3 regions of the Paenisporosarcina sp. FSL H8-0542 genome follow, and region 2 is predicted to be linked to each of the others. Evidence: a T-box and tRNA genes for the amino acid it is inferred to sense, from the RefSeq annotation. Region 2 holds a T-box; the other regions hold tRNA genes.
What was found. A T-box is a leader RNA that pairs with one kind of tRNA and senses whether it is charged. The one in region 2 lies ahead of pheS (phenylalanine--tRNA ligase subunit alpha), so its partner is inferred to be a tRNA-Phe.

Region 1: it encodes a tRNA-Phe, which carries the amino acid that the T-box ahead of pheS (phenylalanine--tRNA ligase subunit alpha) is inferred to sense. The anticodon was not compared.
Region 3: it encodes a tRNA-Phe, which carries the amino acid that the T-box ahead of pheS (phenylalanine--tRNA ligase subunit alpha) is inferred to sense. The anticodon was not compared.

Annotation. Positions count from the first base shown of each region.
Region 1 covers NZ_CP152050.1:819,641-829,822, forward strand. The annotation lists rRNA gene MHH33_RS04320 (23S ribosomal RNA) at 1-438, shown strand, start outside; rRNA gene rrf (5S ribosomal RNA) at 571-686, shown strand; tRNA gene MHH33_RS04330 (tRNA-Asn) at 700-774, shown strand; tRNA gene MHH33_RS04335 (tRNA-Ser) at 782-873, shown strand; tRNA gene MHH33_RS04340 (tRNA-Glu) at 897-971, shown strand; tRNA gene MHH33_RS04345 (tRNA-Val) at 1,009-1,084, shown strand; tRNA gene MHH33_RS04350 (tRNA-Met) at 1,262-1,338, shown strand; tRNA gene MHH33_RS04355 (tRNA-Asp) at 1,342-1,417, shown strand; tRNA gene MHH33_RS04360 (tRNA-Phe) at 1,561-1,636, shown strand; tRNA gene MHH33_RS04365 (tRNA-Thr) at 1,651-1,726, shown strand; tRNA gene MHH33_RS04370 (tRNA-Tyr) at 1,736-1,819, shown strand; tRNA gene MHH33_RS04375 (tRNA-Trp) at 1,825-1,898, shown strand; tRNA gene MHH33_RS04380 (tRNA-His) at 1,915-1,990, shown strand; tRNA gene MHH33_RS04385 (tRNA-His) at 2,033-2,108, shown strand; tRNA gene MHH33_RS04390 (tRNA-Gln) at 2,118-2,189, shown strand; tRNA gene MHH33_RS04395 (tRNA-Gly) at 2,197-2,271, shown strand; tRNA gene MHH33_RS04400 (tRNA-Cys) at 2,281-2,354, shown strand; tRNA gene MHH33_RS04405 (tRNA-Leu) at 2,389-2,469, shown strand; gene MHH33_RS04410 (hypothetical protein) at 2,554-2,757, opposite strand; gene MHH33_RS04415 (DUF5658 family protein) at 3,501-3,830, shown strand; gene MHH33_RS04420 (phenylalanine--tRNA ligase beta subunit-related protein) at 4,087-4,788, opposite strand; gene queG (tRNA epoxyqueuosine(34) reductase QueG) at 4,843-5,979, shown strand; gene trmL (tRNA (uridine(34)/cytosine(34)/5-carboxymethylaminomethyluridine(34)-2'-O)-methyltransferase TrmL) at 5,993-6,466, shown strand; gene MHH33_RS04435 (hypothetical protein) at 6,773-6,955, shown strand; gene MHH33_RS04440 (NCS2 family permease) at 6,983-8,287, opposite strand; gene MHH33_RS04445 (aldo/keto reductase) at 8,462-9,298, shown strand; gene MHH33_RS04450 (RluA family pseudouridine synthase) at 9,550-10,182, opposite strand, start outside.
Region 2 covers NZ_CP152050.1:1,262,356-1,272,537, reverse strand. The annotation lists partial or broken gene polX (DNA polymerase/3'-5' exonuclease PolX) at 1-785, opposite strand, end outside; gene MHH33_RS06810 (CvpA family protein) at 952-1,491, opposite strand; gene zapA (cell division protein ZapA) at 1,496-1,756, opposite strand; gene rnhC (ribonuclease HIII) at 1,847-2,785, shown strand; gene pheT (phenylalanine--tRNA ligase subunit beta) at 2,943-5,354, opposite strand; gene pheS (phenylalanine--tRNA ligase subunit alpha) at 5,367-6,404, opposite strand; T-box leader at 6,654-6,888, opposite strand; gene MHH33_RS06785 (RNA methyltransferase) at 6,940-7,710, opposite strand; gene sspI (small acid-soluble spore protein SspI) at 7,804-8,013, shown strand; gene MHH33_RS06775 (small multi-drug export protein) at 8,048-8,494, opposite strand; gene MHH33_RS06770 (hypothetical protein) at 8,494-8,994, opposite strand; gene MHH33_RS06765 (helix-turn-helix transcriptional regulator) at 8,991-9,200, opposite strand; gene argF (ornithine carbamoyltransferase) at 9,338-10,182, opposite strand, start outside.
Region 3 covers NZ_CP152050.1:1,085,970-1,096,151, forward strand. The annotation lists rRNA gene MHH33_RS05730 (23S ribosomal RNA) at 1-1,498, shown strand, start outside; rRNA gene rrf (5S ribosomal RNA) at 1,563-1,678, shown strand; tRNA gene MHH33_RS05740 (tRNA-Val) at 1,689-1,764, shown strand; tRNA gene MHH33_RS05745 (tRNA-Thr) at 1,784-1,859, shown strand; tRNA gene MHH33_RS05750 (tRNA-Lys) at 1,866-1,941, shown strand; tRNA gene MHH33_RS05755 (tRNA-Leu) at 1,957-2,041, shown strand; tRNA gene MHH33_RS05760 (tRNA-Gly) at 2,061-2,135, shown strand; tRNA gene MHH33_RS05765 (tRNA-Leu) at 2,149-2,237, shown strand; tRNA gene MHH33_RS05770 (tRNA-Arg) at 2,259-2,335, shown strand; tRNA gene MHH33_RS05775 (tRNA-Pro) at 2,348-2,424, shown strand; tRNA gene MHH33_RS05780 (tRNA-Ala) at 2,445-2,520, shown strand; tRNA gene MHH33_RS05785 (tRNA-Met) at 2,539-2,612, shown strand; tRNA gene MHH33_RS05790 (tRNA-Ile) at 2,620-2,696, shown strand; tRNA gene MHH33_RS05795 (tRNA-Ser) at 2,709-2,801, shown strand; tRNA gene MHH33_RS05800 (tRNA-Met) at 2,920-2,996, shown strand; tRNA gene MHH33_RS05805 (tRNA-Asp) at 3,000-3,075, shown strand; tRNA gene MHH33_RS05810 (tRNA-Phe) at 3,219-3,294, shown strand; tRNA gene MHH33_RS05815 (tRNA-Gly) at 3,299-3,372, shown strand; tRNA gene MHH33_RS05820 (tRNA-Ile) at 3,382-3,458, shown strand; tRNA gene MHH33_RS05825 (tRNA-Asn) at 3,460-3,534, shown strand; tRNA gene MHH33_RS05830 (tRNA-Ser) at 3,544-3,634, shown strand; tRNA gene MHH33_RS05835 (tRNA-Glu) at 3,642-3,713, shown strand; gene MHH33_RS05840 (hypothetical protein) at 3,848-4,183, opposite strand; rRNA gene rrf (5S ribosomal RNA) at 4,300-4,415, shown strand; tRNA gene MHH33_RS05850 (tRNA-Val) at 4,426-4,501, shown strand; tRNA gene MHH33_RS05855 (tRNA-Thr) at 4,519-4,594, shown strand; tRNA gene MHH33_RS05860 (tRNA-Lys) at 4,601-4,676, shown strand; tRNA gene MHH33_RS05865 (tRNA-Leu) at 4,692-4,776, shown strand; tRNA gene MHH33_RS05870 (tRNA-Gly) at 4,796-4,870, shown strand; tRNA gene MHH33_RS05875 (tRNA-Leu) at 4,884-4,972, shown strand; tRNA gene MHH33_RS05880 (tRNA-Arg) at 4,994-5,070, shown strand; tRNA gene MHH33_RS05885 (tRNA-Pro) at 5,083-5,159, shown strand; tRNA gene MHH33_RS05890 (tRNA-Ala) at 5,180-5,255, shown strand; tRNA gene MHH33_RS05895 (tRNA-Met) at 5,274-5,347, shown strand; tRNA gene MHH33_RS05900 (tRNA-Ile) at 5,355-5,431, shown strand; tRNA gene MHH33_RS05905 (tRNA-Ser) at 5,444-5,536, shown strand; tRNA gene MHH33_RS05910 (tRNA-Met) at 5,655-5,731, shown strand; tRNA gene MHH33_RS05915 (tRNA-Asp) at 5,735-5,810, shown strand; tRNA gene MHH33_RS05920 (tRNA-Phe) at 5,958-6,033, shown strand; tRNA gene MHH33_RS05925 (tRNA-Gly) at 6,041-6,114, shown strand; tRNA gene MHH33_RS05930 (tRNA-Ile) at 6,121-6,197, shown strand; tRNA gene MHH33_RS05935 (tRNA-Asn) at 6,199-6,273, shown strand; tRNA gene MHH33_RS05940 (tRNA-Ser) at 6,283-6,373, shown strand; tRNA gene MHH33_RS05945 (tRNA-Glu) at 6,381-6,452, shown strand; gene MHH33_RS05950 (1,4-dihydroxy-2-naphthoate polyprenyltransferase) at 6,600-7,511, opposite strand; gene MHH33_RS05955 (isochorismate synthase) at 7,686-9,068, shown strand; gene menD (2-succinyl-5-enolpyruvyl-6-hydroxy-3-cyclohexene-1-carboxylic-acid synthase) at 9,061-10,182, shown strand, end outside.

The sequences.
Region 1 (10,182 bases), 440 kb from region 2:
TCCCCCAAGAGTCCACATCGACGGGGAGGTTTGGCACCTCGATGTCGGCTCATCGCATCCTGGGGCTGTAGTCGGTCCCAAGGGTTGGGCTGTTCGCCCATTAAAGCGGTACGCGAGCTGGGTTCAGAACGTCGTGAGACAGTTCGGTCCCTATCCGTCGTGGGCGTAGGAAATTTGAGAGGAGCTGTCCTTAGTACGAGAGGACCGGGATGGACACACCGCTGGTGTACCAGTTGTTCTGCCAAGAGCATCGCTGGGTAGCTATGTGTGGCCGGGATAAGTGCTGAAAGCATCTAAGCATGAAGCCCCCCTCAAGATGAGATTTCCCATTACGCAAGTAAGTAAGATCCCTCAAAGACGATGAGGTAGATAGGTTCGAGGTGGAAGCGCGGTGACGTGTGCAGCTGACGAATACTAATCGATCGAGGACTTAACCAAAATGAATTTGAATGGTTTTCAATGACCCGTTTATCCAGTTTTGAGTGAACAAAAAAGTTTTTTTATTTTAAAAAAACGCTTGTAATTCTCATGAGATTTGATATAATAAATCTTGTCTTAAAAAACAAATAGTCTGGTGATGATGGCGAAGAGGTCACACCCGTTCCCATACCGAACACGGAAGTTAAGTTCTTCAGCGCCGATGGTAGTTGGGGGTTTCCCCCTGTGAGAGTAGGTCGTCGCCAGGCTATATATTATTGATCCGAAGTAGCTCAGTGGTAGAGCAATCGGCTGTTAACCGATTGGTCGTAGGTTCGAGTCCTACCTTCGGAGCCATATCTTTGGGGAGCTGTCCGAGTGGCCGAAGGAGCACGATTGGAATTCGTGTAGGCGGGTTAAACTGTCTCAAGGGTTCAAATCCCTTGCTCTCCGCCAGATAATTTCCTTCTATTATATATGGCCCCTTGGTCAAGCGGTTAAGACACCGCCCTTTCACGGCGGTAACACGGGTTCGAATCCCGTAGGGGTCACCAATTTCTTTTTAAGAAAATATAACCAGTTTTCATTTCCGGAGGATTAGCTCAGCTGGGAGAGCATCTGCCTTACAAGCAGAGGGTCGGCGGTTCGAGCCCGTCATCCTCCACCATTTACACTATAAACACTTTCGATAAAGTAAAACGCGAGGGTGACGCAAATATCTAAATCGGATGTTCTAAAGAACAACGCGAGGGTGGAGCAACGAGCCTTACGAAGAAGGCGAAAGCCGATGCAGATGTCAAACTTCTATAAGCGTTGAGTCATAGTGTTTATAACATAATATTATCGCGGGGTGGAGCAGCACGGTAGCTCGTTGGGCTCATAACCCAAAGGTCGCAGGTTCAAATCCTGCCCCCGCAACCAAATGGTCCCGTGGTGTAGCGGTTAACATGCCTGCCTGTCACGCAGGAGATCGCGGGTTCGATTCCCGTCGGGACCGCCATTTTTTATGAAGTGTTAAGAATTGGAATAAGCAAAGAAGGTCTAGGAAGCAAAATGAGTAAGTGAAGGAGCGTACTAATGTACGTGACTGAACGAACGAATGAAGCTGACAACGAGATTCGAAGCTTAGTACAATTCGAATGTGGCTCAGTAGCTCAGTCGGTAGAGCAAAGGACTGAAAATCCTTGTGTCGGCGGTTCGATTCCGTCCTGAGCCACCATTATATTTTTTCCCGCCGGTGTAGCTCAGTTGGTAGAGCAACTGACTTGTAATCAGTAGGTCGAGGGTTCGACTCCTTTCGCCGGCACCATCTTCAATTGGAGGGGTAGTGAAGTGGCTAAACACGACGGACTGTAAATCCGTTCCTTCGGGTTCGGCGGTTCGAATCCGCCCCCCTCCACCAACTTTAGGGGCATAGTTTAAAGGTAGAACTGAGGTCTCCAAAACCTCCAGTGTGGGTTCAATTCCTACTGCCCCTGCCAATTTTATTTTATAGTGGCGGTTGTGGCGAAGTGGTTAACGCATCGGATTGTGATTCCGACATTCGAGGGTTCAATTCCCTTCAGTCGCCCCATTTTTAATAAATTTACTTACAAAAGCATATACTAACATTATGGCGGGCGTGGCGAAGTGGTTAACGCATCGGATTGTGATTCCGACATTCGGGGGTTCAATTCCCCTCGTTCGCCCCATCTTATTAGTGGGGTATAGCCAAGCGGTAAGGCAACGGATTTTGATTCCGTCACGCCCTGGTTCGAATCCAGGTACCCCAGTATTTTTGCGGAAGTAGTTCAGTGGTAGAACACCACCTTGCCAAGGTGGGGGTCGCGAGTTCGAACCTCGTCTTCCGCTCCAACATGATTTGGCGGCATAGCCAAGTGGTAAGGCACAGGTCTGCAACACCTTTATCACCGGTTCAAATCCGGTTGCCGCCTCCATAATATATTTTCATATGTCTGCATGTATTGATTTGCCCGAGTGGTGGAATGGCAGACACGCCGCACTCAAAATGCGGTGCCGCAAGGCGTGCCAGTTCGAGTCTGGCCTCGGGTATCATTAAAAAAGCAGTATCTACTTATGTAGATACTGCTTTTTTAATTTTATATAAATAATAGGGAATACTGAAAGTACAACGGTTTACCTCTGATCGTTCTTTTTATCATTATTGACGGGGTGATTGGCCGCCTTTTTCGTATTTGTTTTTGCTGCTTTGTTTTGACCTATAATATCTAAATCATCTGGACTTAAATCGTATCCATGGCCAAATTCTTCACGATCAAATCTTGCCTTCTTCAAGTTTTTATTTTCTTTTTGTTTGATATTGCCTTTATCTGTAGTCAAAGAAACTCACCTCCATTTCCTGTTAGGATGTTCTGAAAGCCCCAGTTTATTCAAATCCATCTATTGATTAGTTACAAAAAAAACGCCTAAGCAAAATGCTTAAGCGTTTTATGCGAGAAATAAAACATGGCTTATCAACCCAAGCCCCGCACTATTGAGTATTAGCTTTATTTCACTTCATAAACGTTGAAAAATATTCCAATGGAGCGAACCGAAGGGGCTAAGTTTATTAATTTGAATTACAAACGCATATCTTGTTTAAAAGAGTTATTGGATTTTGACTTTCCTTGAATTCGGTTTGGGTTGTAAATAACTCTTCTGTAAAGGAAGGCTGAACAAACCAAGTTCTGCCCAAGAATACAATCAGAAATAACACAAGTGCGTATAAATATGAAATCCATGGAGATAAGAAAAAATTGGACTCCACTGCTTTAAATTGAATGATTCCATCCCCGACGTTCCCAGATACTCCATAAAACAGTCCATATGCAATATTTTATCCACCGTGCAATCCTGAATTTGCCCAGATTGAATGGGTCTTGTAAAAGGAGTGAGCCAAGCTGATACCCAGACAGGCTGAAAAAATAAAGTTATTTATCGTCAATCCTTCTAACCAAATATCGTCAAGCGTATAAAGGATTACCGAGATTACAATCGGCATTCCAAATGCCTTATTAAATAGACGAATTTCTGGTAAAGGAGATATATCAAGATATGATTAAGTCGTTATTCACTTGACCACATTGAATATATCAAATAAAGATAAAGGTGATAAAATGGTTGGCTGGGCTTGGCTGTTAGTTGTATTAAATAGTTTGGATGGAATTGCCACATATGTCGGAATCACAATGTTGATTATCTCCGAAGCTAATCCACTATTAATAAAGTTAGACCCGTTTACTATTCTCATAATTAAACTGTTTTTAAGCACCCTTTTTGCAGTATTTATTTTAAAATATCCATTCCAACAGTTTGGTAAATGTTTTAAATACGTATTGAGTTTTGCCAATGCCTGTTATCTAAGTGTTTTCTTATTTCACATTTTTTGGATTGGCATGAGCATTATGTCTTAAAATTATGCGATATTCAAAAATAGGAATAAAACATTTTCATAAGGGAATCCAGAATAATGTGACCAATGTGATCATTATTTTGGATACTCTAAAGGAGATGATAGCAATGACAAATGTAAAATTAGCCGTTGTTTATTACAAGAAAGAGACATTCCAACTTTTAGATCAACGTACGCTGGTTTAGAAACGATCATTAGGGAACTGAACAATAACGAATAGAAAAAACCGCTTCGATTGAAGCGGTTTTTCTTTGCAATCATGATATAGTTGGCAAGTTAGCCTGAACCTGCTCTTTAGATAAAATTACGGATGAAAAGTTTCCTCCGTTAACTTGTGTAAACATTTTGCCAGCCGCAGTAACAAGCTGCTCTGCAGCCTCAATCGACATGGAAGGCTTTAAAAAGAAAACTTGTAAAGCGTCAACGGTTAGTTCACTGACAGCGGTGCGGAGTGAATCGACAAAAGGGCTGCCAAATGGACCTATCGTATCTTGGATGGTAAGGATGCCATGTAAATTATTTTCACGTCCATTGATTCCGGTATATGTAGTGTCAGATACTCCTAGTTCTATGTGAATATCACTTTCTACATGAGATAAATCATAAAGACCAACAGGGATTTCGTATTGCAAGGAAAAGAAGTTATTTAAATCCACACCACTGTTTAAAGGCTGTAAATAGTTTTGATTGCGAATTCGACGCATCATGGCCTCCATGGCGGGGCGATAACGACCAGGATCGGCTCCAAACTTTTTCCAAAGAGCCCGCCATTCTTTAATTCCTTCATAATCAGTCAATTCTTTATCTTGTAAGTCAAAAAATAAGTGTTCTTGAAATAATTGCATGCGTCCTTTTAACATTTGAGGCGATTCTGAGATGACAAATTTGGTATAATGGTTAATGCCTATTTTAATAAATGCGTCGATTTGAAAAATGGACGATTCTATAGAAGCTTTCATGCTTTCACCTACAATTCGTTTTTCAATAGTTTATCACAAGGAGGGAGAAGTTTTATGAATGTCAATCAATTTCAACAAGAACTAATAACTTATGCACATTCCATTGGCATCGATAAAATCGGCTTTGCTTCTTCCGATCCTTTTCGTGAGTTGAAGAATCGATTGAAACGCCAACAGGAACTGGGGTACCAATCAGGCTTTGAAGAGCCTGACCTTGAAAAAAGAACAGTTCCATCGCTTTTGTTGGACGAAGCAGAGAGTATTATTTCAATCGCTATTGCCTATCCATCCCGCATGGAAAATGCACCGCAAGGGAAGAAAGGTGAGCGACGGGGGATTTTTGCCAGAGCCTCTTGGGGAATGGACTATCATACAGTGTTAAGGGACCGTTTAGCTAAATTGGAGCTGTTTATAGCGGAACATATTGAAGACGCTAAAACACGCTCTATGGTGGACACAGGAGAGTTGTCTGATCGGGCTGTTGCCGAACGTGCGGGAATCGGATGGAGCGCTAAAAATTGTTCGGTTATTACTGCGGAATTTGGATCGTATGTTTATTTGGGTGAAATTATTACGAACATTCCCTTCGCACCCGATACACCGATGGAAGATGAATGTGGAGAATGCCGATTGTGTTTGGACGTTTGTCCGACTGGTGCCTTGATTGAAGGTGGTCAGCTCAATGCGCAACGATGTATTGCTTTTTTGACTCAGACCAAAACATTTTTGCCAGATGAGTTCCGAACCAAAATCGGAAACCGCATCTATGGGTGTGATACGTGCCAAACGGTTTGTCCGAAAAATAAAGGTAAATTCAATATGCATCAAATTGATTTTCAGCCTGACCCTGAAATTGCAAAGCCGTTGCTATTACCACTGTTGAAAATGAGCAACAAGGAATTCAAAACTAAATTCGGCCATGTGTCCGGTTCCTGGAGAGGGAAGAAACCCATCCAAAGGAATGCCATTTTAGCACTGGCACATTTTAAAGAAGATAGTGCCATTCCGGATTTGATTGACTTACTCCAATCTGATGAACGACCGGTGATTCGTGGCACAGCTGCATGGGCCATAGGTAAGATTGGTACATCTGAAGGAATGGAAGCTTTGCAAAAAGCTTTAACAGTAGAGAAAGATCCAGAAGTGATTGAAGAAATTCTCAAAGGGATATCCTTTGAAACCATACATTGAGGAAGTGACGGAAATGGCTATACATGTGGTACTTTATCAACCACTTATCCCAGCAAATACAGGTAACATTGCACGTACGTGTGCAGGGACGGATACGAAATTACATTTAATACGACCATTAGGGTTTTCAACCGACGATAAAATGCTAAAACGTGCAGGGCTCGATTACTGGGAGCATGTTGATATTCACTACTATGACGCTTTAGAAGAGTTGTTTGCTAAATATCCGGAAGGGGAGTTTTTCTTCCTTACGAAGCATGGGTCTAAACCACATACTACGTATAACTATAGCGAGATTGAGAAAGATTTCTTTTTCGTCTTCGGAAAAGAAACGTCTGGTTTGCCTCGTGAATTGATTGATGCGAATCAAGACCGTTGCCTACGTATTCCTATGAATGATAATGTACGCTCATTAAATTTGTCTAATACAGCTGCTATTTTAATTTATGAAGCACTGCGTCAACAAGATTATCCGAATTTAGATTAAAAAAACGGGATTGCTAATTATAGCAATCCCGTTTTACATGATTATTTCTTTTCAGATGCACCTGGTTTGTCATCGTACCCTGCCGTGAAGATCGCAGCAAGGAATGCAACAGTAACACCAAGAATAAGTAGTAAGCTCATTTTTGTTGCCTCCTTTTGAGAGTATTACAATATCATACCTAAGTATAGCTTACTTCATTTCAAAAAGAAATATTCTCCTCGATACAATTATGGCGAAATTCGTTCAATGCAAATGTTGCTTTCTCTGTAAGGTTCTTATACGATAGCAAAAAGGAGCTGAGCGAACATGTCGAAAAAAGAACGAGATCCTGAGAATGGTTCAATGGCTTCATCGATGGAAGAGATGAAACAGCTTGGCCGTCAAATGGAAAAAATGCGTGATGAACATGAATTGAAAAAAGATCATCGAGTTTCCGATCCTGCACAATCGGATGAAGCTGAACCGATTCATAAACGAAAAAACGACTGAAGTCAAAAGGCTCCAGTCGTTTTTATATTAATGAGGCAAGAATAGTAACTGATACAGGAACAGAGCAGCGAAGATATATAGTAACGGATGTACTTTTCGTGCCTGGCCTTTAAAGATTTTTAATAATGGATAAAGGATGAATCCTAGTTCAATACCTGTGGCAATACTTGATGTCAGTGGCATTGTTAAAATAATTATGAAAGCAGGGAAGGCCTCGTCGAAAGAATCCCAATCGATATGCTTCACTGCACTGATCATCAAACTACCGACAATAATCAAAGCTGGTGCAGTAATGGCAGCTACACTTGATAGCGAAGAAACGAGTGGTCCAAAGAAAGCGGCAATGATGAATAAAACAGCGACAGTAACAGATGTTAAACCTGTACGACCACCAACAGCTACACCTGAAGACGACTCGATGTATGCAGATGTTGGGCTTGTACCGAACATAGCTCCGACTGTTGTCGCTACTGAATCTGCAAGTAAAGCCTGTCTTGCACGTGGCATTTTATTGCCTTTCATTAGCCCAGCTTGTTTTGCAACACCAATCATCGTTCCTGTAGTATCAAATAAAGTAACGAGTAAGAAAGAAATAACGATGCCGAACATGCCATAATGGAAGACATCCATAAAAGCAACAGCTGGGTTCCATACAATGATGCCTTCTGGTAAAGACGGCAGTTTCATCAATGTTTCTTCAAACTTCAGTTGGCCTGTGAAGAAAGCAACAATTCCGGTAACAATCATTCCATAGAATAAAGCTCCGTAAACATTCATCACCATCAAAATCAATGTGATTATCAATCCGAACAATGTCAGCAATACTGGTGCACTTGTTAAATCGCCAAGCTTCACCAAGTTTTGGGGATGAGCTTCAACCAAATGAGATAGTCGCAGACCGATAAAAGCGATAAACAAGCCGATACCAGCGGTAATACCATGTTTTAAATTTTCAGGGATAATTTCGATTAATTTTTTACGTAAAGGTGTTAAAGATAAAATGATAAATAATAGTCCGGCAATAAATACTGCTGAAAATGCAGTGATGTAATTAATTTCTCCATTGGATGAAATAACGACGGTGTAAGTGAAAAATGCATTTAAACCCATACCTGGTGCAATGGCGATAGGATAGTTTGCAAATAACCCCATCCATAAAGTACCTATAACTGCTGAAATAATAGTTGCTAGAAAGACTTGATCAAAAGGTACGCCAGCATCTGCCAAGATGACCGGATTGACAATTACGATATAAACCATCGTCAGAAATGTCGTCATACCTGCGAGGATTTCAGTTTTTACATTAGTATTATGCTCATTTAAGCGAAACATAGTGTGTCTCCTTTCAAAAAAGACGAACGAAATAACCAACATTTCATATATTATTCGCTTTTAGGGGGATATGCAATAGTTTTTGATGAATAAATCATCTCACTCGTAAAATTTAGATTCAATTTGTACAATAGATGTATGAAGAAAGAACAAGGAATGGAAAGGATGAAGAACATGACTTTAACAATACAATCCACCAAAACATTACATAACGGCATTGAAATTCCACGCCTGGGTCTAGGCGTTTATAAAATGACAAATCCCGAAGAAGCAGTAAAGGCGATGACTACGGCTCTTCAAGTAGGTTATCGTGCAATCGATACTGCTTCTTTATATGCCAATGAAAAAGAGGTCGGCGAATCGGTTCGGGCAGCTGGTTTAAAACGTGAAGATGTTTTTGTTACAACCAAAGTGTGGAACGCCGATCAAGGGTATGATCAGACATTGCGTGCTTTTGAAGCGTCGCTTGAAAAATTGGGTTTCGACTATTTGGATCTGTATTTAACACACTGGCCGGTTAAAGAAACGTTCGCAGACACATATCGTGCGATTGAACGTCTGTATGATGAAAAATTGATTCGTGCGACAGGTGTATCCAATCACCATCAGCATCACTTAGAAGAAATTTTTGCGAAAGCAAATGTCAAACCAATGGTTAATCAAATCGAGTTAAGTCCACGTCTTACTCAGTATGACCTAAGAACGTTTTGTGCAGACAACCAAATCGCTGTGACTTCCTGGTCCCCATTGGCACGTGGCGGTCTGCTGGACGAGCCATCACTTGTAAGAATGGGGAATAAATATGGAAAGACGTCAGCTCAAATCATCATCCGTTGGCATTTGCAACATGACCTGCTAGTGATTCCGAAATCGGTAACACCAGAACGCATTGCAGCCAATGCCGATGTGTTTGATTTTGAGTTGTCATTTGAAGATATGAAAAATATTGATTCATTGAATTTGAACGAACGCACTGGGGCAGATCCAGATAATTTTTCTTTTAATTTCTAATACAAAGGCTCTGCTAAACGATAATGTTATTATCGTTCATATGCGCTAGCCGCATGTCCCATATGAGCCAACAAGTATGAAAAACTTGTGGGTCTACAGCATTCTATAATAAAGCCAATACAAAAAGAGATTCCATGAGTCATTGATGACTTAGGAATCTCTTTTGTTTTTACTTATTTATTTTGGCTTTCGCATTCTTCGTCTATACAGTTGTTTCATTCGGTTACTTTCTTGAAACTGCGAAAGGTGAGTTATTTATAGTCCTCGACCACAATCATTTCTTTCGTAATCGGGTGAACAAATTGTAGTTTTTTCGCTTGCAAAGAATAATTGTCCGCTCTTGTTCTTGAACCATATAATCTGTCACCTGTAACGGGGTGGCCGATAGAGCTCAAGTGAACACGGATTTGATGAGTGCGTCCAGTTTCCAAAATTACGTGTACTTTTGTGAAATTAGAATCTTGTCCCACAACTTCAAAGTGAGTGATAGCTGTTTGACCTGATGGAGAGACTGTTCGGCGGGTTGAATCATGGCGATCCTTACCAATCGGTGTGCGAATCGTTCCATTTTTTTGAGTCATGTAGCCATCAACTATCGCTTCGTAGACACGAATGATTTGTTTGTCTTCAAGCATACGATCCAACATGGATTTAATAAGAGGATGTTTGGCAATCAATACTAAACCTTTCGTGCCTTGGTCGAGACGATGGACATGCTCTGCATAAACGCCACCTTGTTTTTTAATATAGGCCATGACATGGTTCATACAAGTGCCCGTCTGGCCAGGCTCATTTGGATGTGTTGCCATATCGGCAGGCTTTGAAACGACCAGTATATGTGCATCTTCAAAAAGAATCGGGACATCACAATTTTGTGTCGCTAC
Region 2 (10,182 bases):
GATCTTTCGATCCAGTAAAATGGTGTAACGCAGTGGTATATGCAGCAGGTTCAACCAATCGAAAATCCACATCGATCATTTCTTCATAATCAAGCGTAACGGATACTTTGGTATCTCCAGCTGCGATAATTTCAGATACGGGCAATGCTTTCAATAAAGTTTCCCGAACAGTAACCACATCTGAGGTAGCAATGATAAAATCTAAATCTTTACTTGTTTCTTTTACACGTCTGAAACTGCCAGCCACAGAGAATTTATCAATTTGTTTAATTCCACTTAATACTGCTTCGATTATTGACACGGCTGATTCCAAACGCCAAATTGGCAAACGGTCCTGTCTAGAATTGAACTGTTCAAGTTCTTTCAGGATTTTCTCTTCCGTTTTTGCTCCAAATCCGGCAAGTGACTGGACTTTCCCTTCGTCACAGGCTTGCTTTAAAGACTCAGCAGAATCTACCCCTAGTTCCTGGTACAGCTTGGCTATTTTTTTTTCCACCGAGACCAGGCAATTTCAATAAAGGTAAGAGTCCACTTGGGACCGAAGATTCCAACTCTTCCAGTACAGTCGATTTCCCCGTTTCAATCAATTCTTCGATAACAGCAGCTGTGCCTTTTCCGATGCCTTTTATTTTCGTGACATCGTCCATTTCAGCCAAACTTCTTGCATCCAGTTCAAGGGCTTGTGCTGCTTTTCGGAAAGCCGATACTTTAAAAGGATTTTCTCCTTTAAGCTCCATATATAAAGCGATTTTTTCCAACGTTCGAATGATGATTTTCTTATTCATATATCTTCCCTCGTCCCTGATAATTTGATTTTCACGGGCAATTATATGACCGTGAAATAGCAGAATGAGTTTTGTATTAAATACGAATTTATCGGTTATGAATACTCACAGGCAAAGCAAGATTCTGACGCTTTAAAAAAACTTCTCTCGAGAAGAGAGAAGTCACTTATTCAGTATAGATGTACCACCAGTTTTTAACCGTCTCTGATAAAATTGGCGTACTTTTAAGCATGGACTCCGCTAAATTTGAATTCTCGATCAAATTTTGGAACGGGTCTATCGGCAATAATGCAATGACGTACATTACGATAAACAACAATATGTAGAATTCGATAAAGCCTAAAATTGCACCTGCAATCCTGCTGATGAATCCCAGTACCGGTAAGTAAGAAAGGAAATCAAACATGGATGCAACTAGTTGTAATGCAAATTTCACGACAAAAAAGATGAGTGCAAATGCAATTAATTGATAAAACGTCTGATCCAGATCCAATTTGTCGATTGCAAATGTCAGCCTTGAACTCGAGTCGACAGTAGGATATGGAATCCACAACACAAATTTTTCAGCGAGTGGTTTATAATAGGAGTAGGCAACGATGAGTGCAATAATGAATCCAGTCATATGAATCAATTGGACGATTAATCCTCGTTTTGCACCTACAAATAATCCTGCTGCTAATAAAACTATAATCAGTATATCTAACATGTATTCAACCCTTTAACCTTTTGATTTCTTCTTCTAGTTGTTCTACTTGTTCTTTTAATTTAACATATTCATGGACTGTATTGACCGCTGTAAGAACAGCCAACTTAGAACTATCTAATGAGGGATTGTGCGAATTGATTTCTCGCATTTTATCGTCAACCATAGAGGCAACCAGACGCATATGACCGCTAGTTTCCGAACCTAGCATTTTATACGTTTGACCATATATATCTACTGAAACTCGTATTTTATGTTGCTCTGACAAAGGTTACCCTCCTCATCAAAAATCCTATAAATTATCATACCATGAAATACCTGCACATGTGAATAAGTAGCCAAAGAAAGGAAAGTGTTCATGTCGAACGAAGTGTTGCAACTATCTCCTATACAATTAAAAGAAGTTTTTACTCATTATGCAAATAATAGAATTGAGCGAAACGCACCAGGTGTCGTCTTCGCAGCAAAACTACCAGACACCTCCATCACAGCCTATAAATCTGGCAAAGTATTGTTTCAAGGGAGTGGTTCTACACGCGAAGCGATGCGCTGGGGAACATTAGAGGAGAAGGCAGGTAAAAAAGTGAGTTCCGCAAAAGGAGATACTCTACCTGAAGGTTTTGCTTTAAAATCTGTTATTGGTTCTGACGAAACGGGAACCGGTGATTTCTTTGGCCCTATGACGGTTGCCGCATGTTACGTGCCTGCTGATAAAATCGAACTTATTCATTTCCTTGGTGTAAAGGATTCCAAAATGCTAACAGATGACCTCATGCGGAAAATAGCACCCGACTTAAAAAGCACACTGACACACAGCATATTGATTCTGGGCAATGAGAAGTACAATACCGTCCAAGCAAAAGGCTGGTCACAAGGGAAAATAAAAGCCTTGTTGCACAATCAGGCGTTGAAGCATGTGCTCTCAAAAATAGCTCCTGAAAAACCAGAGTTCATTTTAATCGACCAATTTGCCGAACGTGGCATTTACTACAATCATGTGAAAGCAGAAAAAGAAATCATTCGTGAGAATGTGCTTTTCTCAACAAAAGCTGAACAATTACATGTATCTGTGGCAGCCGCTTCCATATTGGCGCGTGTCGCCTTTTTGGAGGAAATGGATAAGCTCAGTTTAAAAGCAGGAGTGACTATTCCAAAAGGTGCGAGTTCGAAAGTGGATGAAGTCGCTGCCCGAATTTACTTGAGCAATGGCGAGGAATTTCTTTCATCCATTACGAAAAAACATTTCGCCAACACAGGTAAAGCACTGGCTATTGCTAACAAGAAAAGAAGACAATAAGAGCAAACAATCCACCTCTATATACGGGGTGGATTGTTTTGTTTCCTACATATGTACTTGGTTTTTACAAAGGATAAAATCTGTCGTAGAGTAAAGCATTGCCAAAATGAAAAGGCTATTCCCATTCACCAATTGGTAAGTGGAAATAGCCTTTATTTTATCCTCGAAGTTGTGCGTTGCCTTCTTCTTCAAGTGCTTTTAGCACTTTCGAATGAGCCTTCACGACTTCTTCATCTGTTAATGTACGTTCTGGATCTTCGTAAGTTAGTGAGAATGCAACCGATTTATGACCTGGTTCCATTTTCTCTCCTTCGTATAAATCGAAGACGCGGATATCTTTCAATAACTTCCCACCAGCTGCACGGATAATCTGTTGTAATTTGCCTGCAGCTTGCGTGCGATTTACGACTAAAGCGATATCACGTGAAATGGATGGGAAACGTGGTACTGGTGTATACAATAATGGCTCTAATGCGAAATTCAGTATTTTCGCCATGTTCAATTCCATTACATACGTTTCTTTCAAATCACGTTTCTTTTGTTCGGTTGGGTGCAATTGACCGACAACACCAATCACTTCATCTGCCAACTTCACTGACGCAGTTCGCCCTGGATGTAATCCATCCACTTGAGCTTGCTCAAATGATACATGTTTTTCTAATCCTAGCTTCGCAAATAGCCCTTCAATGATTCCCTTTAATACAAAGAAATCGACTGTTTTGCGTTCGCCTTGCCAGCTATGGTCAAGCCATTTGCCAGTCATTACTGCCGCCACATGCTCTTCTTCAGATGGAAGTCCTTCTGCTGTTTCACCAAGGAACACTGAACCCGTTTCAAACAATGTCACCGAATCAGCTTTACGCGCAACGTTGTAGCTTGCTGCTTCCAATAAATGCGGAATTAATGACTGACGCAGAGTGCTGCGATCTTCGCTCATCGGCATCAACAATTCTGTTACTGGAGCCGTTTCAAGTGCAAATCGCTGTGCAAGTTCTTTTGAAGTCAATGAATACGTAATTGCTTGATGCAAGCCTGCACCTTCAAGGAAGTTGCGAACTAAGCGACGTTGTGCTTGATAAGGTGTTAAACCACCCGGTGTTGATTCACCTTCAGGCAAGGTCATCGGAATATCATCATATCCGTAGATACGCGCAATTTCTTCCACGATATCTTCTTCTATTTGAATATCCTGGCGACGAGTTGGTGCTTTAATATAAAGCAATCCATTCGCTGCTTCGAAATCAAATTTCAGACGGTTTAAAATTGACGTCATTTCTTCTAAAGAAATTTTCATTCCTAAACGATTGTTAATAAAGTCAGGTGATACGATGACTTCTTTTTGAGATTTATCCAGCTCATCAAATTTCACACTTCCTTGCAGCACTTCTCCTCCTGCAAGTTCGGCAATCAGTTGGGCAGCTCTTTCTGCAGCTGCTTCCACACGGTTAGGATCCACGCCTTTTTCAAAGCGAGAACTCGCATCACTACGTAGGTTGTGATCTTTTGAAGTTTGACGGACAGAAGCTGGTTTGAAATAAGCTGACTCAATAACCACTGTTGTCGTGCCTTCATGTACTTCTGAGTTTGCCCCACCCATAACACCTGCGAGTGCCACTGGTTCTTGACCATTTGTGATGACTAAATGATGAGCTTGTAATTCACGCTCTTGGTCATCCAAAGTGGTAATTTTTTCGCCTGCATGTGCTGCTCTGACAACGATTTCTCCAGTTTGTAAACGGTCGTAATCAAATGCATGAAGCGGTTGACCATATTCCATTAAGACGTAGTTCGTTACGTCCACAACGTTGTTATGAGGTCGTACACCTGCAGCCATCAAGCGTTGTTGTAACCATAATGGCGATTCGCCGATGACAACATTTTTGACTACTTTTGCCACGTACATCGGGTTTGCATCTACATCTTCTACGTGAAGTTTCAAGACGTTTTCTGCTGCTTCACTTGACGAAGCATAGTTGATTTCAGGATATTTCATATCTTCAGAAAGAATGGCACCGACTTCATACGCTACACCAAGCATGCTCATCGCATCAGCACGGTTAGGCGTCAAGCCTAATTCAAGTACCGTATCGTTTAATCCTAAAATTTCAAGTGCATCTGCACCAGCTTGTATACCTGCAGGTAAAACGTATATTCCTTCAGCATACTTTTTAGGTACAAGTTTCCCTTCAATCGCAAGTTCTTGAAGGGAACAAATCATCCCGTTCGATTCTTCGCCACGAAGCTTCGCTTTTTTGATTTTCATGCCGCCAGGTAATATAGCGCCAGGACGTGCAACAATTACTTTTTGACCTGCTGCGATATTCGGTGCGCCACAAATAATTTGTGTCACTTCTTCTCCGACATCCACTTGGCAAATCGATAATTTATCCGCTTCAGGATGCTTGCCGCATTCCAATACATGACCTACAACTACGTTTATCATGCCATGTGAGCGGTCGATAACTGCGTCCACTTCGATTCCTGAACGAGTAATTTTTTCAGCGAGTTCAGCCGGAGCCAACCCTTTAGTATCAATATAATCTGCTAGCCATTTTGTAGAAACGAGCATGTGATCTCCTCCTTACACTTCCGTCCGGTGGAATTGCGATACGAATCGCACATCATTTGTATAGAAATGACGAATGTCTTCCACTCCATATTTCAACATCGCAATGCGTTCTGGTCCCATACCAAATGCAAATCCTGACAGACGTTTTGAATCGTATCCTGCCATTTCCAATACATTTGGATGTACCATACCGGCACCTAAAATTTCAATCCAGCCTGTTTTTTTACAAACATTACAGCCACTGCCGCCACATTTGAAACAAGAAATGTCCATTTCAACCGAAGGCTCAGTGAACGGGAAGAAACTTGGACGCAGACGAATTTCACGATCGTCTCCAAACATTTTCTTCGCAAATACTGATAACGTTCCTTTTAAATCACTCATACGAATGTTTTCGCCAATCACAAGTCCTTCGATTTGCGTGAATTGGTGTGAATGCGTCGCGTCATCATTATCACGTCGATACACTTTACCAGGACAAATAATTTTGATGGGTTCTCCACCTTTTGCTTCCATTGTGCGTGCTTGCACTGGGGATGTATGGGTACGCAGTAAAATATCTTCCGAAATGTAGAATGAATCTTGCATATCACGAGCAGGATGCCCTTTTGGCAAGTTCAATGCTTCGAAATTGTAGTAGTCTTTTTCTACTTCAGGTCCTTCAGCAATTTCATAGCCCATATTGATGAACAGGTCTTCGATTTCTTCCACGACACGTGTAAGTGGATGATGATTTCCTGTTTTCACTGGACGACCCGGCAATGTCACATCAATTGATTCATTTTCAAGTTGTTGTTGAATGGCAGCGTCTTCTAAAATAACTAGGCGCTCATCGAGTACAGCGGTTACTTCTTCACGGACTACATTGACCAAGGCACCCATTTGCGGACGTTCTTCAGCCGGAAGTTTACCCATCCCTTTTAACAAATCGGTAATCGGTCCTTTTTTCCCTAAATACGCAACACGTACGTCTTGCAGTTCTTTCACAGTTGAAGCGGCTTGAATTTTGCCGATCGCTTCGTCTTTCAATTGTTGTAATTGTTCTTGCATGTGTACATCTCCTTCCAAGAAGTAAAGCAATGTTTAATAATACTGTTGTTTATCTTACATTTGCGCTAGCCGCATGTCCCGCAAAGAAGGGGTTGCCACAAAATTATTTTGCAACGAGTAACCGCAGGAGTAGGACGTGGCGTTTTAAACCTTCGTTCCTTTTCATGCAAGGCGCAAATGCACTCTTTCGTTTTTCAACATCAACAACATTCATTAACATAGCCAAAAATAAAAAAACCCCGCCCCTAAAAAAGGGACGAGGAACATTTTCGCGGTACCACCCTGATTACTACGCTGAGTATCCAGACGTAATCACTTCATTGAATTAACGGCTCTTCACCGGCGCACCTTTACAGCAATTGCTGGTCCTGATGGCAGCTAACGGGGTGAACTTCGATGAATCTTTACTATTTGCACTCACAGTCTCGGTGCAAACTTCCTGAAATAAAGGGTTTCATGTACTCTTCCCGGTCACAGCTTTTGAATGTATCAAATTAGTTACTATTATACGCTCGAATTACGGTTTCATCAACATTCAATTTGATTGAGGAATTAATGTGTATAAAAGAATACCTGTCGCGACCGCTACGTTTAATGATTCAGCTTGTCCTAGCAATGGAATTTTCAAATTCGTATCTGTTTGAACAAGAAGTTCTGGCGAAAGCCCGCTTCCTTCATTGCCCATAATCAATGCAAATCGCGCTTGAGGTTTCACTTGGTTATATAGTACTGATTCGTCCAATGATGTACCATACACAGGTATTTCCTGCTCCTTGCAGATTTGAACCCATTGAGATAAATCGCCTTTGACTATCGGAATATGAAAGTGCGAACCTTGACCGGAACGAACCGTTTTCGGATTATAAGCGTCTGCCGATCCTTTTCCTAAAACGACGGCATCCATTCCGGCAGCATCAGCTGTGCGAATCATTGTCCCGACATTCCCTGGATCTTGAACAGCATCAATAAAGAGAAGTTTTTTCCAAGTTTGTTGTTGCTCCTCTGTTGCCACTTGTTGACTACAATATGCGTATATTCCTTGTGAGTGCTCTGTTTCGGCAATTTCTTTCGCAATATCCATTGTGACTTCAATAATGTCTACATCATCTACATTCCAGCCAGTTGGAATTGTTGTTCCTTCTCTTACAATCATGGCTAACACATTCGACTTGTTTTTTAATGCCTCTTCAACCAAATGGAAGCCTTCGACTAAAAATTCTCCAGATTTATCACGTTCTTTTCGAACGGAAACAAGCTTTTTCCAATGTTTCACTTGTGAGTTTTGTGATGATTCAATACGTTTCATCGATTGTACGACCGCCTTTTTCTTTTAAGTGTATCAAATTCATGTATAAGTGGCGATAGTAGCGGACAAAATGAGGTGTGAGGAGGAGAGATTATGAACTTTCAAATTCGAGATGCAATCACCGCCAACATGGTTGGCAATAGTGCTACAGAAATTCGTGAAGTAGTTGAAGATGCCATCAAACGTGGCGAAGAACATTTACTTCCTGGACTTGGTGTGTTTTTTGAAAAATGGTGGAAAACAGCTGGTGAACCTGAAAAAGAATCAGTATTAAGACACTTGGAACAATCTTTCCAAGGATAAGTAAAGTCTCCGTATTGCACGGAGACTTTTTCATTTATATTTCCCGGACAAAGAAATCAAAGCCGAGTGCTGTTAATATTCCGAATACCAATGCCCACACAGCAATGCTGATAGCAGACCATATGGTCGTCTGTTTTTTGCTCCCACCCAATGTCATCGCGATAAATGCAGCAATGTGGGTCCCAATCAGTATGGGGCCAAGCAACAACATTCCAGGTAGCCCATATTTATTCCAAATCCTTTTTGCACGTTCACTGCGCTTGGATTCTTTCTGTACTTTTCCCTCGCGTCTTTTCGCTAACCATATTTTAAATTTATTGTATCCGATGATTAATGCCAAGACCGTTACCATATTCCCGATAAAGCCAATGACTACTACCCAAAAAGGATTTAATCCCGTTATGATACCTAGTGGAATTACCACGGCCATTTCAAGCCATGGAATGGCCGCCCCTAAAAACACTAATAAATATTCCCACATTATTCTTCCCCCTCCGCCAAATGTTTTCGTACTTCAATGTAATAAATTAAATATTGCATCCACGCCAAGATCAATATACCGAAAATCATCCAGAATCTAGATAATTCAAATACTAGGAAAATCGTTGCCAAAAGCGGCAGTGCCCACACAAAGAATGTATAAACTTTTTGTGCAGCTCTTCTCGTAATGTACATCATGCCTTCATCTTGCTCCAAGTATTCCAATGGTCGAATCTGCCACAGTGATAGTTTTTGAGATGGATTTTGCTTGTTATGTTTAGAGATTTTCATCGAAAAAATTGTGATCATCAAAACTGTAATAAAAAGAGCACCCAACAATAAAAATGATTCCAATGCATCGAGCTCTACGGAAAAACTGAATTCTTCAGATGTTTTGTATAGCTCTGTGGAGGCACCTGTTAAACTAAATGCTATAAAACCAAACAACACAATAAACGCCATTTGCCATAAAGGATACTGCACGCGTAAATCTTTTTTCATAATGGTTTCTTCCCTTCTAACCAAAATAATTGGTCTACAGTAATTTCAAACTCTCGTGCCAGTTTTAATGCCAATGTTATCGATGGTGAAAAATCTCCTTTTTCGATAAATCCAATGGTTTGTCGTGTAACGCCCACCCTTTCACCCAGTTCACCTTGCGAAAAACCAAAACGGGCACGAAGCTCTTTGACTCGGTTATGGAGCATACCTTCCACCTCTTCATGTTAAGTATTATATTCACAATGTAAACTATTGTTAACATTAAGTAAAGTATTATTAACAAATTTAATGTAATTTTTTCCATAAAAAAACTCCTGAAAAATTAATCAGGAGCTTTTCTACTTTATGACAGAATCGATGCTAATATGGCTTTTTGAGCATGGAGTCGATTTTCTGCTTGTTCAAATACAACTGAATGCGGACCATCGATGATAGATGTTGCGACTTCTTCCTCACGATGCGCGGGCAAGCAGTGCAAGAATAAATAATCCGTTTTAGCGTGTTTCACGAGATCTTCATTAATTTGATACTCTTTGAAAGCATCAAGTCGCGCGGCTGTCTCTTCTTCTTGCCCCATACTGGTCCAGACATCTGTATAAATGACATCCGCACCTGATACAGATTCAATTGGATTGTTAGTCGCCAGGATGCTTGAACCATTTGAAGCGGCTAGTTTTTGAGCCTTGTTAAGAATCGTGGAATCAATTTCAAAACCTTTAGGAGTTGCAATGGATACATCAATTCCTAAATGAGCACACGCAATAACGAGAGAATGTGCTACATTATTCCCGTCCCCCACGTAAGCAAGTTTTAAACCTGCTAAATAGCCTTTCACTTCATGAATCGTCAGGACATCGGCTAAAGCCTGGCAGGGATGGAATAGATCTGTTAAGCCATTGATGACAGGAATACTCGCAGCTTCAGCTAATTCTTCGACCATTTTATGTGAATGGGCACGAATCATAATGCCGTCCATGTAACCCGATAATACTTTTCCAGTATCTGAAATAGGCTCCCCACGTCCGATTTGCAAGTCTCTTGCATGCATATACATTGCATGACCACCTAATTGATTGATTCCAACTTCAAATGAAATACGCGTTCTGGTTGAGTGTTTTTCAAATATGAGCCCTACCGTCTTTCCTGCCAGTAGTGGAGGGTGCACGTTGTTTTTAGCCAACTTCTTCA
Region 3 (10,182 bases), 180 kb from region 2:
GATATTCCTGTACCACCACTCCACCGTTTGAGTAATGGGGGGACGCAGAAGGATAGGGTAAGCGTACTGTTGGTTATGTACGTTCAAGCAGTAAGGCGTGGAATGAGGCAAATCCCGTTCCTATAACGTTGAGCTGTGATGACAAGGACCATTAGGTCTGAGTTCCTGATTTCACACTGCCAAGAAAAGCCTCTAACGAGGTGGAAGGTGCCCGTACCGCAAACCGACACAGGTAGTCGAGGAGAGAATCCTAAGGTGAGCGAGAGAACTCTCGTTAAGGAACTCGGCAAAATGACCCCGTAACTTCGGGAGAAGGGGTGCTCTATTAGGGTGTTAAAGCCCGAGAGAGCCGCAGTGAATAGGCCCAGGCGACTGTTTAGCAAAAACACAGGTCTCTGCAAAACCGTAAGGTGACGTATAGGGGCTGACGCCTGCCCGGTGCTGGAAGGTTAAGAGGAGTGCTTAGCGCAAGCGAAGGTGCGAATTGAAGCCCCAGTAAACGGCGGCCGTAACTATAACGGTCCTAAGGTAGCGAAATTCCTTGTCGGGTAAGTTCCGACCCGCACGAAAGGCGTAACGATCTGGGCACTGTCTCAACGAGAGACTCGGTGAAATTATAGTACCTGTGAAGATGCAGGTTACCCGCGACAGGACGGAAAGACCCCGTGGAGCTTTACTGTAGCCTGATATTGAATTTTGGTACAACTTGTACAGGATAGGTAGGAGCCTGAGATTCCGGAGCGCCAGCTTCGGAGGAGGCGTCGGTGGGATACTACCCTGGTTGTATTGAACTTCTAACCCTTGCCCCTTAGCGGGGCAGGAGACAGTGTCAGGCGGGCAGTTTGACTGGGGCGGTCGCCTCCTAAAGTGTAACGGAGGCGCCCAAAGGTTCCCTCAGAATGGTTGGAAATCATTCGTAGAGTGTAAAGGCAGAAGGGAGCTTGACTGCGAGACCTACAAGTCGAGCAGGGTCGAAAGACGGGCTTAGTGATCCGGTGGTTCCGCATGGAAGGGCCATCGCTCAACGGATAAAAGCTACCCCGGGGATAACAGGCTTATCTCCCCCAAGAGTCCACATCGACGGGGAGGTTTGGCACCTCGATGTCGGCTCATCGCATCCTGGGGCTGTAGTCGGTCCCAAGGGTTGGGCTGTTCGCCCATTAAAGCGGTACGCGAGCTGGGTTCAGAACGTCGTGAGACAGTTCGGTCCCTATCCGTCGTGGGCGTAGGAAATTTGAGAGGAGCTGTCCTTAGTACGAGAGGACCGGGATGGACACACCGCTGGTGTACCAGTTGTTCTGCCAAGAGCATCGCTGGGTAGCTATGTGTGGCCGGGATAAGTGCTGAAAGCATCTAAGCATGAAGCCCCCCTCAAGATGAGATTTCCCATTACGCAAGTAAGTAAGATCCCTCAAAGACGATGAGGTAGATAGGTTCGAGGTGGAAGCGCGGTGACGTGTGCAGCTGACGAATACTAATCGATCGAGGACTTAACCAAAATGAACTTGAATGGTTTTCAATGACCCGTTTATCCAGTTTTGAGTGAACAAACACTCAAATAGTCTAGTGATAATGGCAAAGAGGTCACACCCGTTCCCATACCGAACACGGAAGTTAAGCTCTTTAGCGCCGATGGTAGTTGGGGGTTTCCCCCTGTGAGAGTAGGACATCGCTAGGCGATTTATTCCGGAGGATTAGCTCAGCTGGGAGAGCATCTGCCTTACAAGCAGAGGGTCGGCGGTTCGAGCCCGTCATCCTCCACCATTTTTCTTTTTAACACCGTGCCGGTGTAGCTCAGCTGGTAGAGCAACTGACTTGTAATCAGTAGGTCGAGGGTTCGACTCCTTTCGCCGGCACCATTGTTAGAGCCATTAGCTCAGTTGGTAGAGCATCTGACTTTTAATCAGAGGGTCGTAGGTTCGAATCCTACATGGCTCACCATTTTTATACTAAGATGCGGGTGTGGCGGAACTGGCAGACGCACTAGACTTAGGATCTAGCGCCGCAAGGCGTGGGGGTTCGACTCCCTTCACCCGCACCATTTTCACAATTTTATACGAGCGGAAGTAGTTCAGTGGTAGAACACCACCTTGCCAAGGTGGGGGTCGCGAGTTCGAACCTCGTCTTCCGCTCCATATCTTCTTAAATGCCGGGGTGGCGGAACTGGCAGACGCACAGGACTTAAAATCCTGCGGTAGGTGACTACCGTACCGGTTCGATTCCGGTCCTCGGCACCAGTTTTTAAAATAGTATAATATGCGCCCGTAGCTCAATTGGATAGAGCGTCTGACTACGGATCAGAAGGTTGTGGGTTCGACTCCTGCCGGGCGCGCCATAATTTTTGACTCGGGAAGTAGCTCAGCTTGGTAGAGCACTTGGTTTGGGACCAAGGGGTCGCAGGTTCGAATCCTGTCTTCCCGACCAGTTTATTTTATCCCTTTTACGGGGCCTTAGCTCAGCTGGGAGAGCGCCTGCCTTGCACGCAGGAGGTCAGCGGTTCGATCCCGCTAGGCTCCACCAACATTTTATAAAGATCCTGGCGGCGTAGCTCAGCTGGCTAGAGCGTACGGTTCATACCCGTGAGGTCGGGGGTTCGATCCCCTCTGCCGCCATTTTTTAGGACCTTTAGCTCAGTTGGTTAGAGCAGACGGCTCATAACCGTCCGGTCGCAGGTTCGAGTCCTGCAAGGTCCACCACTTATATACTGCGGAGGTATACCCAAGTCCGGCTGAAGGGATCGGTCTTGAAAACCGACAGGGGAGTCAAATCCCGCGGGGGTTCGAATCCCTCTACCTCCTCCATTTTTACTAAGTGTGTGGTGTAAGATCATCAAACATATAAACATACATATACTCGCGCTAAAGAAATCGTGATATTACTAGAAGCGTTGAGTCATAGTGTTTATAACAATAATATTATCGCGGGGTGGAGCAGCACGGTAGCTCGTTGGGCTCATAACCCAAAGGTCGCAGGTTCAAATCCTGCCCCCGCAACCAAATGGTCCCGTGGTGTAGCGGTTAACATGCCTGCCTGTCACGCAGGAGATCGCGGGTTCGATTCCCGTCGGGACCGCCATTTTTTATGAAGTGTTAAGAATTGGAATAAGCAAAGAAGGTCTAGGAAGCAAAATGAGTAAGTGAAGGAGCGTACTAACGTACGTGACTGAACGAACGAATGAAGCTGACAACGAGATTCGAAGCTTAGTACAATTCGAATGTGGCTCAGTAGCTCAGTCGGTAGAGCAAAGGACTGAAAATCCTTGTGTCGGCGGTTCGATTCCGTCCTGAGCCACCATATTGCGGGTGTAGTTTAGTGGTAAAACCTCAGCCTTCCAAGCTGATGATGAGAGTTCGATTCTCTTCACCCGCTCCAATTTTTTGTGGGCCTATAGCTCAGCTGGTTAGAGCGCACGCCTGATAAGCGTGAGGTCGATGGTTCGAGTCCATTTAGGCCCACCATTCCGAAGTAGCTCAGTGGTAGAGCAATCGACTGTTAATCGATTGGTCGTAGGTTCGAGTCCTACCTTCGGAGCCAATTATTTCTGGGGAAGTACTCAAGTGGCTGAAGAGGCGCCCCTGCTAAGGGTGTAGGTCGGGCAACCGGCGCGAGGGTTCAAATCCCTCCTTCTCCGCCAGATGTAAGGCCCCTTGGTCAAGCGGTTAAGACACCGCCCTTTCACGGCGGTAACACGGGTTCGAATCCCGTAGGGGTCATTTAAAAAGATGCGCTATCTTCGGGATAGCGTGTTTTTTTATGGAGAAATGTCGAATTGTAGCGAAACGTGACAGACGAAATTCATACAAGTATTTTTATAAACAAACAACCGCAATTGCGGTTGTTTTTCATTCTATATTATGTAGCCGATCAATAAACCTATGCCGAGTAAGAATCCGAATAGTGTATTTGTTAATGCTGTATCTTTCATAGCCGGCATTACTTCCAGTGGGTGTTCTTTTGTTTTGAAAACTTGGATGTCATGCACTGGTTTCTTTACGCTTAAGATCACAAATAGTGCCCAAGGCGTAACAAGGTTTAGAACAACTAATATTAAAATCCAAATGTATGAAATTACGAACAGTGCTAACAAGACATTAACTGCTCGTTTGCGACCGATTAAGATGGCCATCGTTTTTCGACCACTTTCTTTATCACCTACTAAATCCCGAGTATTAATGGTTTTCAATGACCCGTTTATTCAGTTTTGAGTGAACAAAAATGTTTTTTTAAAAAAATAAAAAACACTTGTAAATTTCGTCAGACTTGTTATAATAAATCTTGTCTTAAAAAAAGAATACCCAGTCCAGTGATAATGGCAAAGAGGTCACACCCGTTCCCATACCGAACACGGAAGTTAAGCTCTTTAGCGCCGATGGTAGTTGGGGGTTTCCCCCTGTGAGAGTAGGACGTCGCTGGGCGATTTATTCCGGAGGATTAGCTCAGCTGGGAGAGCATCTGCCTTACAAGCAGAGGGTCGGCGGTTCGAGCCCGTCATCCTCCACCATTTTTTTTTAACACCGTGCCGGTGTAGCTCAGCTGGTAGAGCAACTGACTTGTAATCAGTAGGTCGAGGGTTCGACTCCTTTCGCCGGCACCATTGTTAGAGCCATTAGCTCAGTTGGTAGAGCATCTGACTTTTAATCAGAGGGTCGTAGGTTCGAATCCTACATGGCTCACCATTTTTATACTAAGTTGCGGGTGTGGCGGAACTGGCAGACGCACTAGACTTAGGATCTAGCGCCGCAAGGCGTGGGGGTTCGACTCCCTTCACCCGCACCATTCTTACAATATTATACGAGCGGAAGTAGTTCAGTGGTAGAACACCACCTTGCCAAGGTGGGGGTCGCGAGTTCGAACCTCGTCTTCCGCTCCATATCTTCTTGAATGCCGGGGTGGCGGAACTGGCAGACGCACAGGACTTAAAATCCTGCGGTAGGTGACTACCGTACCGGTTCGATTCCGGTCCTCGGCACCAGTTTTTAAAATAGTATAATATGCGCCCGTAGCTCAATTGGATAGAGCGTCTGACTACGGATCAGAAGGTTGTGGGTTCGACTCCTGCCGGGCGCGCCATAATTTTTGACTCGGGAAGTAGCTCAGCTTGGTAGAGCACTTGGTTTGGGACCAAGGGGTCGCAGGTTCGAATCCTGTCTTCCCGACCAGTTTATTTTATCCCTTTTACGGGGCCTTAGCTCAGCTGGGAGAGCGCCTGCCTTGCACGCAGGAGGTCAGCGGTTCGATCCCGCTAGGCTCCACCAACATTTTATAAAGATCCTGGCGGCGTAGCTCAGCTGGCTAGAGCGTACGGTTCATACCCGTGAGGTCGGGGGTTCGATCCCCTCTGCCGCCATTTTTTAGGACCTTTAGCTCAGTTGGTTAGAGCAGACGGCTCATAACCGTCCGGTCGCAGGTTCGAGTCCTGCAAGGTCCACCACTTATATACTGCGGAGGTATACCCAAGTCCGGCTGAAGGGATCGGTCTTGAAAACCGACAGGGGAGTCAAATCCCGCGGGGGTTCGAATCCCTCTACCTCCTCCATTTTTACTAAGTGTGTGGTGTAAGATCATCAAACATATAAACATACATATACTCGCGCTAAAGAAATCGTGATATTACTAGAAGCGTTGAGTCATAGTGTTTATAACAATAATATTATCGCGGGGTGGAGCAGCACGGTAGCTCGTTGGGCTCATAACCCAAAGGTCGCAGGTTCAAATCCTGCCCCCGCAACCAAATGGTCCCGTGGTGTAGCGGTTAACATGCCTGCCTGTCACGCAGGAGATCGCGGGTTCGATTCCCGTCGGGACCGCCATTTTTATTAAGTAATTCTTTAAGAATTTGAGATAAGCAAAGAAGGTCGAGGAAGCAATTGAGTAAAGGAAGGAGCGTACTAACGTACGTGACTGACTGAACGAAAGAAGCTGACAAAGAGATTCAAAGCTTAGCACAAATTCAATGTGGCTCAGTAGCTCAGTCGGTAGAGCAAAGGACTGAAAATCCTTGTGTCGGCGGTTCGATTCCGTCCTGAGCCACCATTATTATGCGGGTGTAGTTTAGTGGTAAAACCTCAGCCTTCCAAGCTGATGATGAGGGTTCGATTCCCTTCACCCGCTCCAATTTGTGGGCCTATAGCTCAGCTGGTTAGAGCGCACGCCTGATAAGCGTGAGGTCGATGGTTCGAGTCCATTTAGGCCCACCATTCCGAAGTAGCTCAGTGGTAGAGCAATCGACTGTTAATCGATTGGTCGTAGGTTCGAGTCCTACCTTCGGAGCCAATTATTTCTGGGGAAGTACTCAAGTGGCTGAAGAGGCGCCCCTGCTAAGGGTGTAGGTCGGGCAACCGGCGCGAGGGTTCAAATCCCTCCTTCTCCGCCAGACGTAAGGCCCCTTGGTCAAGCGGTTAAGACACCGCCCTTTCACGGCGGTAACACGGGTTCGAATCCCGTAGGGGTCATTTAAAAAGATGCGCTATCTTCGGGATAGCGTGTTTTTTTATGGAGAAATGTCGAATTGTAGCGAAATGCGACAGACGAAATTCATACAAGTATTTTTATAAACAAACAACCGCAATTGCTGAATGCAATTGCGGTTGTTTTTCATTCTATAATAAGTAGCCGATCAATAAACCTATACCGAGTAAGAATCCGAATAGTGTGTTTGTTAATGCTGTATCTTTCATAGCCGGCATTACTTCCAGTGGGTGTTCTTTTGTTTTGAAAACTTGGATGGCATGCACTGGTTTCTTTGCGCTTAAGATCACAAGTAGTACCCAAGGCGTTACAAGGTTTAGAATAACTAATATTAAAATCCAAATGTATGAAATTACGAACAGTGCTAACAAGACATTAACTGCTCGTTTTCGACCGATTAAGATGGCCATGGTTTTTCGACCACTTGCTTTATCACCTACTAAATCCCGAATATTATTGGAGAGCATAATTGCTGCAACAAGTAACATACTGGGTATAGACAATAATAGAGCAAGGGTCGTTATTTCACCTGTTTGGATATAAAATGCGATGAGAACAATGAGCATTCCCATAAATACACCTGAAAATATTTCTCCAAAAGGTGTGTACGCAATCGGGTAGGGACCGCCTGTATAGAAATAGCCGATCGCCATTGACACAGCACCAACGACTGCCAGCAACCAAGTGGTTTCAATACATATGTATATCCCTAAGATAATTGAAACTGCATAAAGCAGTAACGCGAGCTGCATAACTGTTTTTGGTTGAACGCCATTTCTGACGATGGCTCCACCAATTCCCACAGACTTCTCATTATCTAAACCTCTTGTGAAATCATAATACTCATTAAACATATTAGTTGCTGCTTGGATGAGCATACTTGCAACTAGCATTGCTAAGAATAAAGGCCAGTGTATATCTGTATAAGAAATTGCAATCATTGTACCTAGAAACACCGGAACAAATGATGCAGTTAACGTGTGAGGCCGTGTTAATTGCCACCAAATACGCCAGCCACTATCAGCTTTTAACTCGTGTGACATATAGTTTCCGCTCCTTCTTCTTTTTTCACCTCTCTCATTGTACTTCATCCACTTAATTCTGTGTAGATTGTTTGCTTAACGGGTGCTGAATTGTCAATAAAGAGGTATGATAGAAGGTAGGATATTAAAGGGTCCTCATATGTTTATGAAGTCCTAATTACGGAGGGAAGCTGGATGAAACGAAAGTCATTTACATCCACAGAATATGTAGTCGAGGATCATTCTTCGGCCGTACATTTTTATACAGAAACAATTGAAGTGAATGGATTATCCTCTGTTGCTTTCTTTGAAGCAGGAGAGTCATATAAAGGTCAACGATTTTACTGGCAAAACCGTGAAAAGACATTTACATTAGTCGGACTTGGACATGCTCATGTCATTACAAGTTCGTCAGAAGAAAATCGCTTTGCAGAAGTGGATAAACAATGGAATGAATTATGTTCTAAAATCGTGAATGAAGAGCATGATTTACAGCCAATTTTGTTTGGCGGGTTTTCATTTGATCCAGCCAATAAATTATCTTCCGAGTGGGATATGTTTCCTTCGGCTTACTTTACTGTGCCTTCTTTTCAACTCGTTATTCGTGATGACAGAGTATTTATCAGCATCCATTTAATCACGAGTGATAAAAATTCACAACTTCAATTCGATCGGTTGCGAGGTGAACGGGACGACCTGATTCATGCAGCACAGGTCAAAGAATTGAAACCTTATGCAAAGCCTCTATTAACTCAAATGGATGAGCGCTTCAAAGAGTTGTATATGGATGCAGTTTCACATGTCACGAAATTTATTCATGCCGGAGAAGCTCAAAAAGTTGTCATTGCACGTTCATTGACACTGACCTTTGCTGAAGAAGTGAGTTCACCATCCGCAATGTATCATATGTCTAAAGAGCAACCAGAAAGTTTTCTATTTGGTTTAGAGCTTGCAGATAATTTGTTTTTTGGAGCGACACCAGAACGCTTAGTTAAAGTGGAAAATCGACGAGCATTGTCCACTTGCTTAGCTGGATCTGTTAAGCGGGGACAAACCGCAACCGAAGATCAGCAATTAGGCAATGATTTACTGCAGGATTCAAAAAACAGGGAAGAACATCAATACGTGGTAGATATGATTACAGGTGTTTTCAACCAATATTGTGATGATGTTAAAGTGCCTAAATATCCAAAATTGATGAAAATCAGGGATATCCAGCATCTATATACACCGGTGGAAGGGAAGTTGCAAAAAGGTCAAGGAATATTGCAACTGGTTAAAGATTTGCACCCAACGCCGGCTTTAGGTGGAGAACCCCGAGGAGATGCCATGGCTATAATTAGAATGGTTGAGCAAATGAATCGTGGATACTATGCTGCTCCAGTTGGATGGATAGATGCAGAAGGAAATGGTGAGTTTGCTGTTGCGATCCGTTCCGCGTTATTAAATAAAACGCACGCTTACCTATATGCTGGTGGAGGTATTGTTGCGGATTCGGATCCGACTTCAGAATATGCGGAGACGTTAGTGAAATTCAGGCCGATGTTACGCACGCTTGGAGGCAAATTACATGGATAATCGTGCAATGTTAACTGAGTATGTACACTCAATTGTACAAACCTTTCTCCAGGCAGACGTTAAAGATATCGTAATCAGTCCAGGTTCTCGTTCTACTCCCTTGGCTTATGCATTCAGTCTTACAAAAGAATTCAACACGTATATGCAAATCGATGAGCGATCCGCTGGTTTTTTTGCTTTAGGAATGGCAAAAGCTAAACAGAGTCCAGTTCTTTTACTATGTACGTCCGGAACAGCCGCAGCCAACTATTTTCCTTCTATTGTAGAAGCGAACTATGCGAGAATTCCACTTATTGTTTTAACGGCAGATCGTCCGCATGAACTTAGGGAAGTGGGAGCACCTCAAGCCATTGATCAAGTTCAATTGTATGGAAAACATGTTAAGTGGAGTGTGGACTTTCCTTTGGCTGACGACCATAAAGAGACGATTCCATTTATTATCCGTCATACGGGGAGGGCCATTGCATACGCAAAGACTGCACCAATGGGACCAGTACATATGAACATCCCTTTCCGTGAACCTTTACTGCTTGATTTTGACTATCAAATAGAAGCTCCTTCTTTTCAAAAATCATTACCAGGGACTATCGTTGCTTCACAGTCCCATATGGATTTTGTTGAACAGACGATTGCTCAAGCAAGACGTGGTTTACTTATAGTTGGGGAACTATCGGCAGACACTGATAAGAATGAGTTTTGGGCTTTTGCTAAGTCAATCCAGTGGCCTGTATTGGCGGATTCACTTTCTCAACTTCGGACAGGCGTCCCACAAGAATGCCAACACTTACTCATGGAACAATACGATGCACTTCTAAAAAGTGAACACTTTAAACAGTCCATTGTTCCCGATGTAGTTATTCGCTTTGGTGCCCAACCAGTATCCAAACCGCTATCGTTATTTTTGAAAGATGTACAGCCTGAAATCTATATTGCGGTGGATGAAGATCCTTTGTTCAGGGATTCATTAGGTGTTGTGACTCATCATGTCCAATCCGAGGCCCAAGCGTTATGGAAAGAGTTAAGTAACATTCAAGAGAATGAAGCTCTTCCAAAATGGACAGAGGCTAATACGATTGCTACCAAGCACGTTGAGAGATATATTAATGAACAACAC